One region of the Peribacillus sp. NPDC096448 genome, then DNA from elsewhere that is predicted to be linked to it. Evidence: predicted binding sites of a transcription regulator. Region 1 holds the regulator's gene; each other region holds the start of a gene.
What was found. Region 1 encodes LexA, which represses DNA repair genes until DNA is damaged. Its sites were predicted from a motif close to CGAACATATGTTCG; they were not measured.
Positions count from the first base shown of each region.

Region 2: a site for LexA is predicted at 1,496-1,509, ahead of uvrB (excinuclease ABC subunit UvrB). Genes of this name have one in related genera too.
Region 3: a site for LexA is predicted at 1,328-1,341, ahead of addB (helicase-exonuclease AddAB subunit AddB). Genes of this name have one in related genera too.
Region 4: a site for LexA is predicted at 1,059-1,072, ahead of recA (recombinase RecA). Genes of this name have one in related genera too.

Region 1 is NZ_JBIWEU010000009.1:12,757-14,966, forward strand. Features, by position in the region: gene ACIQ0C_RS15860 (esterase/lipase family protein) at 1-238, shown strand, start outside; gene lexA (transcriptional repressor LexA) at 850-1,473, opposite strand; gene yneA (cell division suppressor protein YneA) at 1,629-1,940, shown strand; gene ACIQ0C_RS15875 (YneB family resolvase-like protein) at 1,960-2,210, shown strand, end outside.
Region 2 is NZ_JBIWEU010000006.1:9,711-11,920, reverse strand. Features, by position in the region: gene uvrB (excinuclease ABC subunit UvrB) at 1-1,364, opposite strand, end outside; gene ACIQ0C_RS11820 (CsbA family protein) at 1,566-1,796, opposite strand; gene ACIQ0C_RS11815 (catalase) at 1,985-2,210, opposite strand, start outside.
Region 3 is NZ_JBIWEU010000011.1:98,937-101,146, forward strand. Features, by position in the region: gene addB (helicase-exonuclease AddAB subunit AddB) at 1-1,199, opposite strand, end outside; gene lepB (signal peptidase I) at 1,389-1,952, opposite strand; gene ACIQ0C_RS18700 (TVP38/TMEM64 family protein) at 1,986-2,210, opposite strand, start outside.
Region 4 is NZ_JBIWEU010000004.1:330,004-332,213, reverse strand. Features, by position in the region: gene recA (recombinase RecA) at 1-914, opposite strand, end outside; gene ACIQ0C_RS10175 (competence/damage-inducible protein A) at 1,262-2,210, opposite strand, start outside.

The DNA.
Region 1 (2,210 bases):
GAATGGTAAAAAAAGACCAATTAGCACAACATTTTTGGTTCATCTGATAGATGAAACCGGTAATGAAATTAGTGAAAAAAACTCAATTAAGGTAATGGATACTGAAAATTTTACTGGTACCCTTCCAGAAGTACCTAAGTCAGGTGTTTATAATGTAACAATAGATGTCAAGGAAAAAAATGTGGATGGTACTGAAAGGACCCGGACGCTGATTCGTTCGGTCTATATTGAGAAATAGCGAAATGCCTTCTCTTAATTGAGAAGGCATTTTTTTGGATGAAAAATGAGGGAGGTGCCAAATGTTAGGGTTAAATAGGGTGATGGTAATTACGCAAATGGAACAGCCTTATAGAAGTATTTATATAACTTTTGTTAGATGGATATATTTAAAAGTTGGTTCCCTGGAAATTATGCATAGCAATCAGAGATCTAACGAGCAAGGAAACAGCCATTAAGAAAATTGCTCCTTATCCCAGAAAAAATTTAACAGGGCATATTGTGAAAAAAAGGGGTTTTTGTTTTCAACTCTTGCAAATTTCTCAACAAGTGCAGATTCAACAGTGGAATGGCTGAGGCGATCTTAACTTTATTAAAGTGAACCAATGATTAAGAGTGAAGAATTTTAATGGGAGGGGGATTTTAACCCACTCTTTTTTTATTCGATGAGCTTTTTCAAAAGTACATATTACCAGAAAGGCGATGTATAACTCTCATCCGTTATAAAGGATGTTTAAATTTCCACGAAAACTTGATTCTATTAAAAAATTTTCAATATCTACTCTTCCATATGCATATTGAGAGAATAAGGTACATAAATTTAAACAAACAAAAAAAGCGCGGAAAGCGCTTTTAGTGTATTTGTCTATATAAGCCTATTACTTTTCCAAGAATCGAAACATCTCGTAAAATAATTGGTTCCATATTTGAGTTCTCAGGCTGAAGTCTTATGTAATCCGGTTCCTTAAAGAATCGTTTTACAGTGGCTTCATCATCTTCCGTCATCGCCACGACGATATCTCCATTATTGGCACTGCTTTGTTGTTTCACGATGACATAATCTCCATCATGAATTCCTGCTTCGATCATACTTTCACCCATGATTTCCAGCATGAATACATGGTCATCATGCGGAACCATGCTTTCGGGAAGCGGAAAGTATTCTTCAATGTTCTCAATGGCCGTTATCGGCATGCCCGCTGTTACTTTTCCAAGTAACGGCACGTTCACGACATTGGCTTTGGGAATATTGTTCGCTTCCTCCAAATTCATTATTTCAATGGCTCTTGGCTTAGTTGGGTCACGTCTAATAAGGCCTTTACTTTCCAGGCGGGATAAATGCCCGTGAACTGTTGAACTTGATGCAAGTCCCACTGCTTCGCCAATCTCCCGTACGGAAGGTGGATAACCTTTTTGGCGGACCTCTTCTTTAATGAAATCAAGAATATCTTGCTGCCGTTTTGATAGTTTTGTCATTTGTGCACCTCTTCCCCAATGTTCTTTGCTACATTATAGCATGGCGCCCAACTCTATACAAACATAAGTTCGAATTTTGTTGTTGACTGAAACAAACGTTCGTATTATAATTTGACCATAACATACGAACGAACATTCGCTTTGGAGGGATAATTATGAAAAAATTATACAAAAATTATATTTATACGATTCTATTAGCGGGATCAGTATTCATCTTTTCAATTTTATTCTCTTGTACACTGAACAATGATCAAAAAAAAGATTTCCTTTCTATAGAAGTAAGTGAAGGTGATACCCTATGGGGAATTGCCGAAGAATATGAAGAATCGAATTTGACAAAAAAAGAATTCATTGGTTGGATAGAAGAGCATAATGGAGTCAGGGCGGATTCGATAAAACCTGGTCAAGTCATTGTCATACCGGTTAAAGGGGAAGAACTTGTCCAGAATTTGGCCAGTGATCAGTAAGTAGTGAAGGTAGGGTATTATGAAGGCGGTAATCTATTGTAGGGTCAGCACCGAAAAAGAGTCACAGGAAACATCATTGGCAAGGCAGGAAGATGAATTGGTCAAATTGGCTGAAAAGATGGATGTGGAAGTTATCTCCATTATAAAAGAACAGGCAAGTGGTTATGAGTTGAATCGGGATGGCATTTTTGACATGCTCGAACTATTTAAAACCAAAGAAGCTGAAGTTCTATTAATCCAGGACGAAACAAGACTGGGAAGAGGGAATGC
Region 2 (2,210 bases), on a different contig from region 1:
TTCGTCAAGGTCGTTATGAGCACACGCTCGTTCTTTTTGACGCGCTCCTGTATTTCACCGATCAAGTCATCTATCTGCCCTTCAATCGGCCGCACTTCTACCGTCGGATCCAGCAATCCGGTAGGACGGATGATCTGCTGAACCATTTCTGGCGTATGTTCGAGTTCATATGGTCCCGGAGTTGCCGAAACGAATATGGATTGATGGACCTTTTTTTCAAATTCTTCAAATCTTAGCGGGCGGTTATCTTTTGCAGACGGCAGACGGAAGCCATGATCGACGAGCACTTGCTTCCGCGCCTGATCTCCATTGAACATTCCGCGGATTTGCGAAAGGGTTACGTGTGATTCATCCACGACCAATAGGAAGTCCTCTGGAAAGTAATCCATTAAAGTGTATGGTGTCGCACCCGAGGGACGAAGGGTTAAATGGCGGGAATAGTTCTCGATCCCTGAACAAAAGCCCATTTCCCGCATCATTTCCAAATCATAACGGGTCCGCTGCTCCAAGCGCTGTGCTTCAAGAAGCTTTTCATCTTCCCTTAATTCCTTCAATCTCTCTTCCAGTTCCGTTTCGATATTTTGAATGGCTATCCGCATTTTCTCTTCGCGGGTTACGAAGTGGGAAGCCGGGAAAATGGCGATATGTTCACGTTCACCGGTAATTTCACCAGTCAGGGCATCGACTTCACGGATACGGTCGATCTCATCCCCGAAAAACTCGACCCGTACGCAATGTTCATCACGTGAAGCCGGGAAAATTTCGACGACGTCGCCGCGAACTCGGAAGGTCCCCCGTTGGAAAGCAATATCATTCCTCTCATATTGGATATCCACGAGTCTGTGCAGCAAGGCATTCCGGTCTATTTCCATGCCCGTTCGGAGGGAAACGACCATCTCCCGGTACTCTTCAGGAGAACCGAGTCCATATATGCACGAAACACTGGCAATGATGATGACATCTTTCCTTTCGAACAAGGACGAGGTTGCCGAGTGACGCAGTTTATCGATTTCATCATTGATGCTTGCATCTTTTTCGATGAATGTATCCGTCGATGGAACATAAGCCTCTGGCTGGTAATAATCATAATAGCTAACGAAGTATTCGACGGCATTATTAGGGAAGAACTCTTTGAACTCACTGTAAAGCTGCCCTGCCAACGTTTTATTGTGGGCAATGACAAGAGTCGGTTTATTGATCTTTTGAATCACATTGGAAACGGTGAACGTCTTCCCTGTCCCCGTTGCCCCCAATAACGTCTGCATTTCCTTGCCTTCCTTAATCCCTTCGACCAGCATTTCAATTGCTGCCGGCTGATCTCCTTGAGGAGAGTATTTTGAGACTAACTCAAACTTATCCTTCACCAAGCATAGCCTCCTATTGAAATATTTTTATATGAAAACGGGACATGCCTATATCCCTTCTATTTATTCCGGTTTAATAAAGCATATATACACATTCTACCACAATAGCCTTAAAACAAACCAGCAATAAGCGAACATCCATTCTATTTTTGTGTGTTGAGGGGAATGACAAGTTTGAGTACAAAAAAAGCACCTTTGATGTCAGGCGCTCTTGGATGTACGTTTCATCATTCTTTTTGATAACCAAAATCCCACTGTCAGGGATAAGGCATCGACGATGATCAATAAGTTTGTATGCGTATAACCTTTATATGCGGAAGCTGTAATCAAGGCAACAGTTAAAACAAGGCCTACGACATTGTTATAGGTGACTCTTGAAAATAGCATGACAAGTAGACAAGGAAGGAAAAGGGCAGAAAGAATTTTAATCATTTTTTCATCTCCTTTATAAGAGAAAAATAGAGTAGTTTCAGTTTAAATGATTATGAAGTTTTTTGCCAATCAATTTCCTGCTTGATTTTCAAGGCATCCTTAGAAAAGCATCCGCACATCCATCAATTATGCCCAGAAAAAAAAGAGGCAAACCCCTTTAAAAGGAAGTTTGCTTCTTTTCAGCCCAATCAATATGGATCTGCTTCATGTCCTTTTCTAACGGCATCCTCAGGGTTATCCGTCCCACCCAGTGGTTTTGAAGATTCCGTATGTTCAGAAGCCGCGGCAAGTCCATCTTTCAACCTGCGGCCATACTCTTCATCGGCCTCTTCGGCAAGTGCTATCATTTTTTCCTGAATGCGCTTGTCGGCAGGAGCCAATGCCGTCACTAAATTGGAAATTAAATCGTCTTTT
Region 3 (2,210 bases), on a different contig from region 1:
AATACCGGCTCATAACGCCAATAGCCATTGATGATCTCCAAAGTGGAACGAATCAGTTCTATCAGAGGATGATTCAGCATCGTCCGTTTGGAATCGACGAACAAGGGAATTTGATAATCCCGAAAAACGGTTTGTAAAATATCAGCGTATGCTTCCCCATTACGGACTAAAATCGCGATATCACGGAAACGGTGCTGTTTCTGTCTGACCAGCGACAAGATATCCCGGGCAACTCCTTCAATCTCAGCTCTGCGGTTAACTGCCTGGGCGATCGTTACTTCAGGTGACTGCTCAAACGTTTGTGCAGGACGCGTGGAAAAATAGGTTTCCAGATGATTCAGCCCCGGACTCTTTCCAAACCTTTCCGTTCCTTTTAAGATTCGGTCTTCTGCAATCGGAATGCCATTCCTCAATCCAGCCTGATAAAGGTGATGATAAAGATTTCCCGTTTGCCTGAACAATTGCAAATCATCCGGAGCATATCGCCTGTAGGGCTGATCTAACGTCAGCGAGATCGTTACACTCCTGCACAGCTTCATCATTTCTTCCACAATCAATAATTCTTGTGGGGTCAAGCTATAAAAACCATCAATATATATATCCGCATTCCTTATATATGAAGACTCTGACATTTTTTCGATCAGCAAAGTGAAATAATCTTCGGAATCTAAATATTTGTTGACCATTTCATCCTCAAAAGCCTGATAGACCAATTCAAGATCATGCAGTTTATCCTGAATGCCGCTGCCGGCCTGCGAGGTTTCAGCCATATAGTTTTGAATGTCATCAGGTTGGATGCAATACTGCTTGAACTCAGCCAGCATTAGCTCCATCTGTGCAATGAACCCCTGCTTATCAGCAGATCGACGAAACATCTTTAACTCTTCCTTTTTATCATCCATGATTTTCCGTATCAACATATTAACGCCAACACTGTCCAAATGCAGCCTGCTCATCCCCCCGGTTTCCTGAAGAACACGCCAAGCAAGCCTGCTAAAACTGAAAACCTGTGTCCGGATCATTCCGGCAAGGCCTGGTGTTTTAATTAATTTATATTCAGATAGAAACGTCATCTGATCAGGAACGAGGTAGATAATTGGATTTCCTTCGGGATCTTCTGCCATTTTAGAACGGATTTCGTCCAATATATTCGAAGTTTTCCCTGCACCCGATCTTCCCAGTAAAAAACGGAGTGACATCTCTTTTTCCCCCTTACAACTTAATATCTAGACCCATCATACCAGAAATACCTTCGTCTTTATGACTAGGTTTCTGTTTCCAATTAGATTTACTTTCTATTATTTTACCGTTTCCCTTAAAAAAACACCAATCGTACGTTCGCTTTTCCCCCAAAAGAAAAAGCCCACATAATTCTCGGGCTTCCACAATCATTCACCTGTAAATTTAAAATTGAAATCCTTGACCGGCCAATATCGAACATCCACTTTACCAACAACATTTTCAACCGGTATATAACCAAAGTGACGGCTGTCAGCACTTTCAAGACGATTATCACCCATGACAAAAAGCTTGCCCTCCGGAACTTTGGTCATGTCCGTCAATTCTTTTAATGTAAAATCACCCGTAAAATCCTGTCCTGGGAAACCTTCCTTGAATTTCTCAAGATAAGGCTCATCCACTTTCTTACCATTTATATATAGCCAATCATCTTTATAACGAATACGGTCGCCTGCAACCCCTATAACCCGCTTAACATAATCTTCTTGTGAATTCGCATGAAAAACAATAATGTCAAAACGGTTGATATCATGAATCTGGTAATTGATTTTATTCACAACAAGTTTATTTCCATCTTCAAGGGTCGGCTGCATCGACTTTCCTTCAACATCATAGCTTGAAAAGAGAAATGTACGGATTAAGATGTAAATAACAAAAGCTATCATCGCTGGTTTTATCCAATCGGATAAAGAATTCTTGTTTGTTTTTTCCATCTAGTTCAACCCCTACTGCATTTATATATTAATTTATTGTCCTTCTTCTCTCTTCATGCTTCTATTTAACCGGACTTCCAATCTTTTCCCCACATACCATAGGATGAAGATGACGATTCCGATAATGACCGTTCGCACCGGTTTATGAATTAAGGATACTAAATCGTAACCCACGAAACTGATCGTAAAAATCATCACCGCTTTCCCTCCCACTACTGCAAGTCCATATTGCAGGGTACTGACTTTTGAAAGTCCTGC
Region 4 (2,210 bases), on a different contig from region 1:
AGCTTCGCATTTTCGCGGCCTTGTCCGACACGCTCTTCATTGTATGAATACCACGAACCGCTTTTAAGGACGATATCAAGATCTGCACCCATATCGATGATTTCACCTTCCTGTGAAATCCCTTGACCATACATGATGTCAACTTCTGCTTGGCGGAATGGTGGGGCAACCTTGTTCTTTACAACTTTGATTTTCGTTTTATTACCGACGATTTCATTACCTTGTTTTAATTGTTCCGCACGGCGCACTTCCAGACGAACAGTTGAATAGAACTTCAATGCCCGGCCTCCCGGAGTCGTTTCTGGATTCCCAAACATAACACCGATTTTTTCACGGACTTGGTTAATGAAAATGGCAATGGTATTTGATTTATTAATGGAACCAGACAGTTTTCTAAGTGCCTGGGACATCATACGGGCTTGAAGACCCATATGGGAATCTCCCATTTCGCCTTCGATTTCGGCTTTAGGAACAAGTGCTGCCACCGAGTCAATGACAATGATATCTACCGCTCCGCTTCGAACTAACGCTTCAGCGATCTCTAAGGCCTGTTCACCCGTATCAGGCTGTGAAAGCAGTAACTCATCGATATTCACACCAAGTTTTTCTGAATATGCTGGATCTAAAGCATGCTCGGCATCAATGAATGCAGCCGTGCCGCCAGTCTTTTGTACTTCTGCAATAGCATGTAATGCTACAGTCGTTTTACCGGAGCTTTCAGGTCCATATATCTCAATGACCCGGCCTCTTGGATATCCGCCCACTCCCAACGCTACGTCCAATGCTAAAGAACCGCTTGAAATCGTTGAAATCCTACGATCAGTCTGTTCACCAAGTTTCATAATAGAACCTTTACCAAATTGTTTTTCAATTTGTTTTAACGCCATATCTAAAGCCGCTTGACGATCACTCACTCAATTTCCTCCTCTATATTCAAATAATCGGCTGCCCGATTAAAGGTGTACTTACGTTAGCAATTATTTGAGATCAAGGTTTGACCCTGTCTCAAAACCTATCTTTACTATATACTCTTTTTACTATTTTGCCAAGCAAAAAGTCGAACATTCATTCGTTTTTTTCTTTCAGGAGATTCTTTGTAAAAAAGCGTTTTATCTTAAGGAAATCTCCATTTCGCTTCACTTACTCCCTAAAAAAACACATTTCGTTGAATTAACTTTTTTCTTTTTTCCCTATTTTTTAAGAAACAAACTTCCAAAACCAAATAAAAAGCAGAGCTGTAATAAAGCTCTGCTTATAACGTTTATAAATCCCTTAATAGGTAATGACAGCCGTACTTCACACTCCGAATACGGTTTTGCGCCCTGCTTCCGGAAAGATTCAACTCCTTGAAATGAGTGTCTCCATCCCGATAGGAAATGCCAATAAATACTGTACCAACAGGCTTACCTTCTTGTTCATCCGGCCCTGCAACACCCGTAAAGCTTATGCCTACATCCGCATCGAGCTTACTCCTGACATTAGAGGCCATTTCCATTGCACACTCACCGCTGACCACCCCATACTCAGATATGGTATCATCACTGACGCCGAGGACATTGGACTTCGCATCATTCGTATAGCAGACAATTCCGCCTTTAAAGACTTTACCGGCGCCCGGTATGGTTGTCAGCTGTTCTTGGAACATCCCTCCGGTCAAGCTTTCAGCTGCCGCGATTGAAAGCTTGCGGGCCGTTAATTCTTTTACAAGTTCCTTTATTAGCGAAGTATTATCACTTCCATAATGAAACTTACCGACCCTGCTAAGAATTTCTTTTTCCGTTTCTAAAATAAGTTCTTCGCATTTTTCTTTAGAAGAGTCTTTGGCGGTGATCCTTAACGTCACTTCCCCTTCGGCTGCCAGCGGAGCAATTGTCGGATTCGTTTGATTGACAAGGAGATCTTCAATCACCGTTTCCAGTTCGGCTTCCCCTATACCGTAGAACCGAAGAACCTTGGAATCGATCCGTTCATGCTTTTCCAATTTATTCATGATCTTTTCATAACCATAACTTAAAAACATCGGCTCCATTTCACTTGGTGGACCAGGTAGAAGCATATATGTAATCCCCGATTTGGACAAGACCATTCCCGGAGCCATGCCATGATCGTTTGCCAACACTTCACTGCCTTCTAAGACAAGGGCCTGCTTTTTGTTGTTTTCCGTCATCGGCCGTTCCCGTTTTTGGAAGTAAGCTTCAATGGATTGCAAA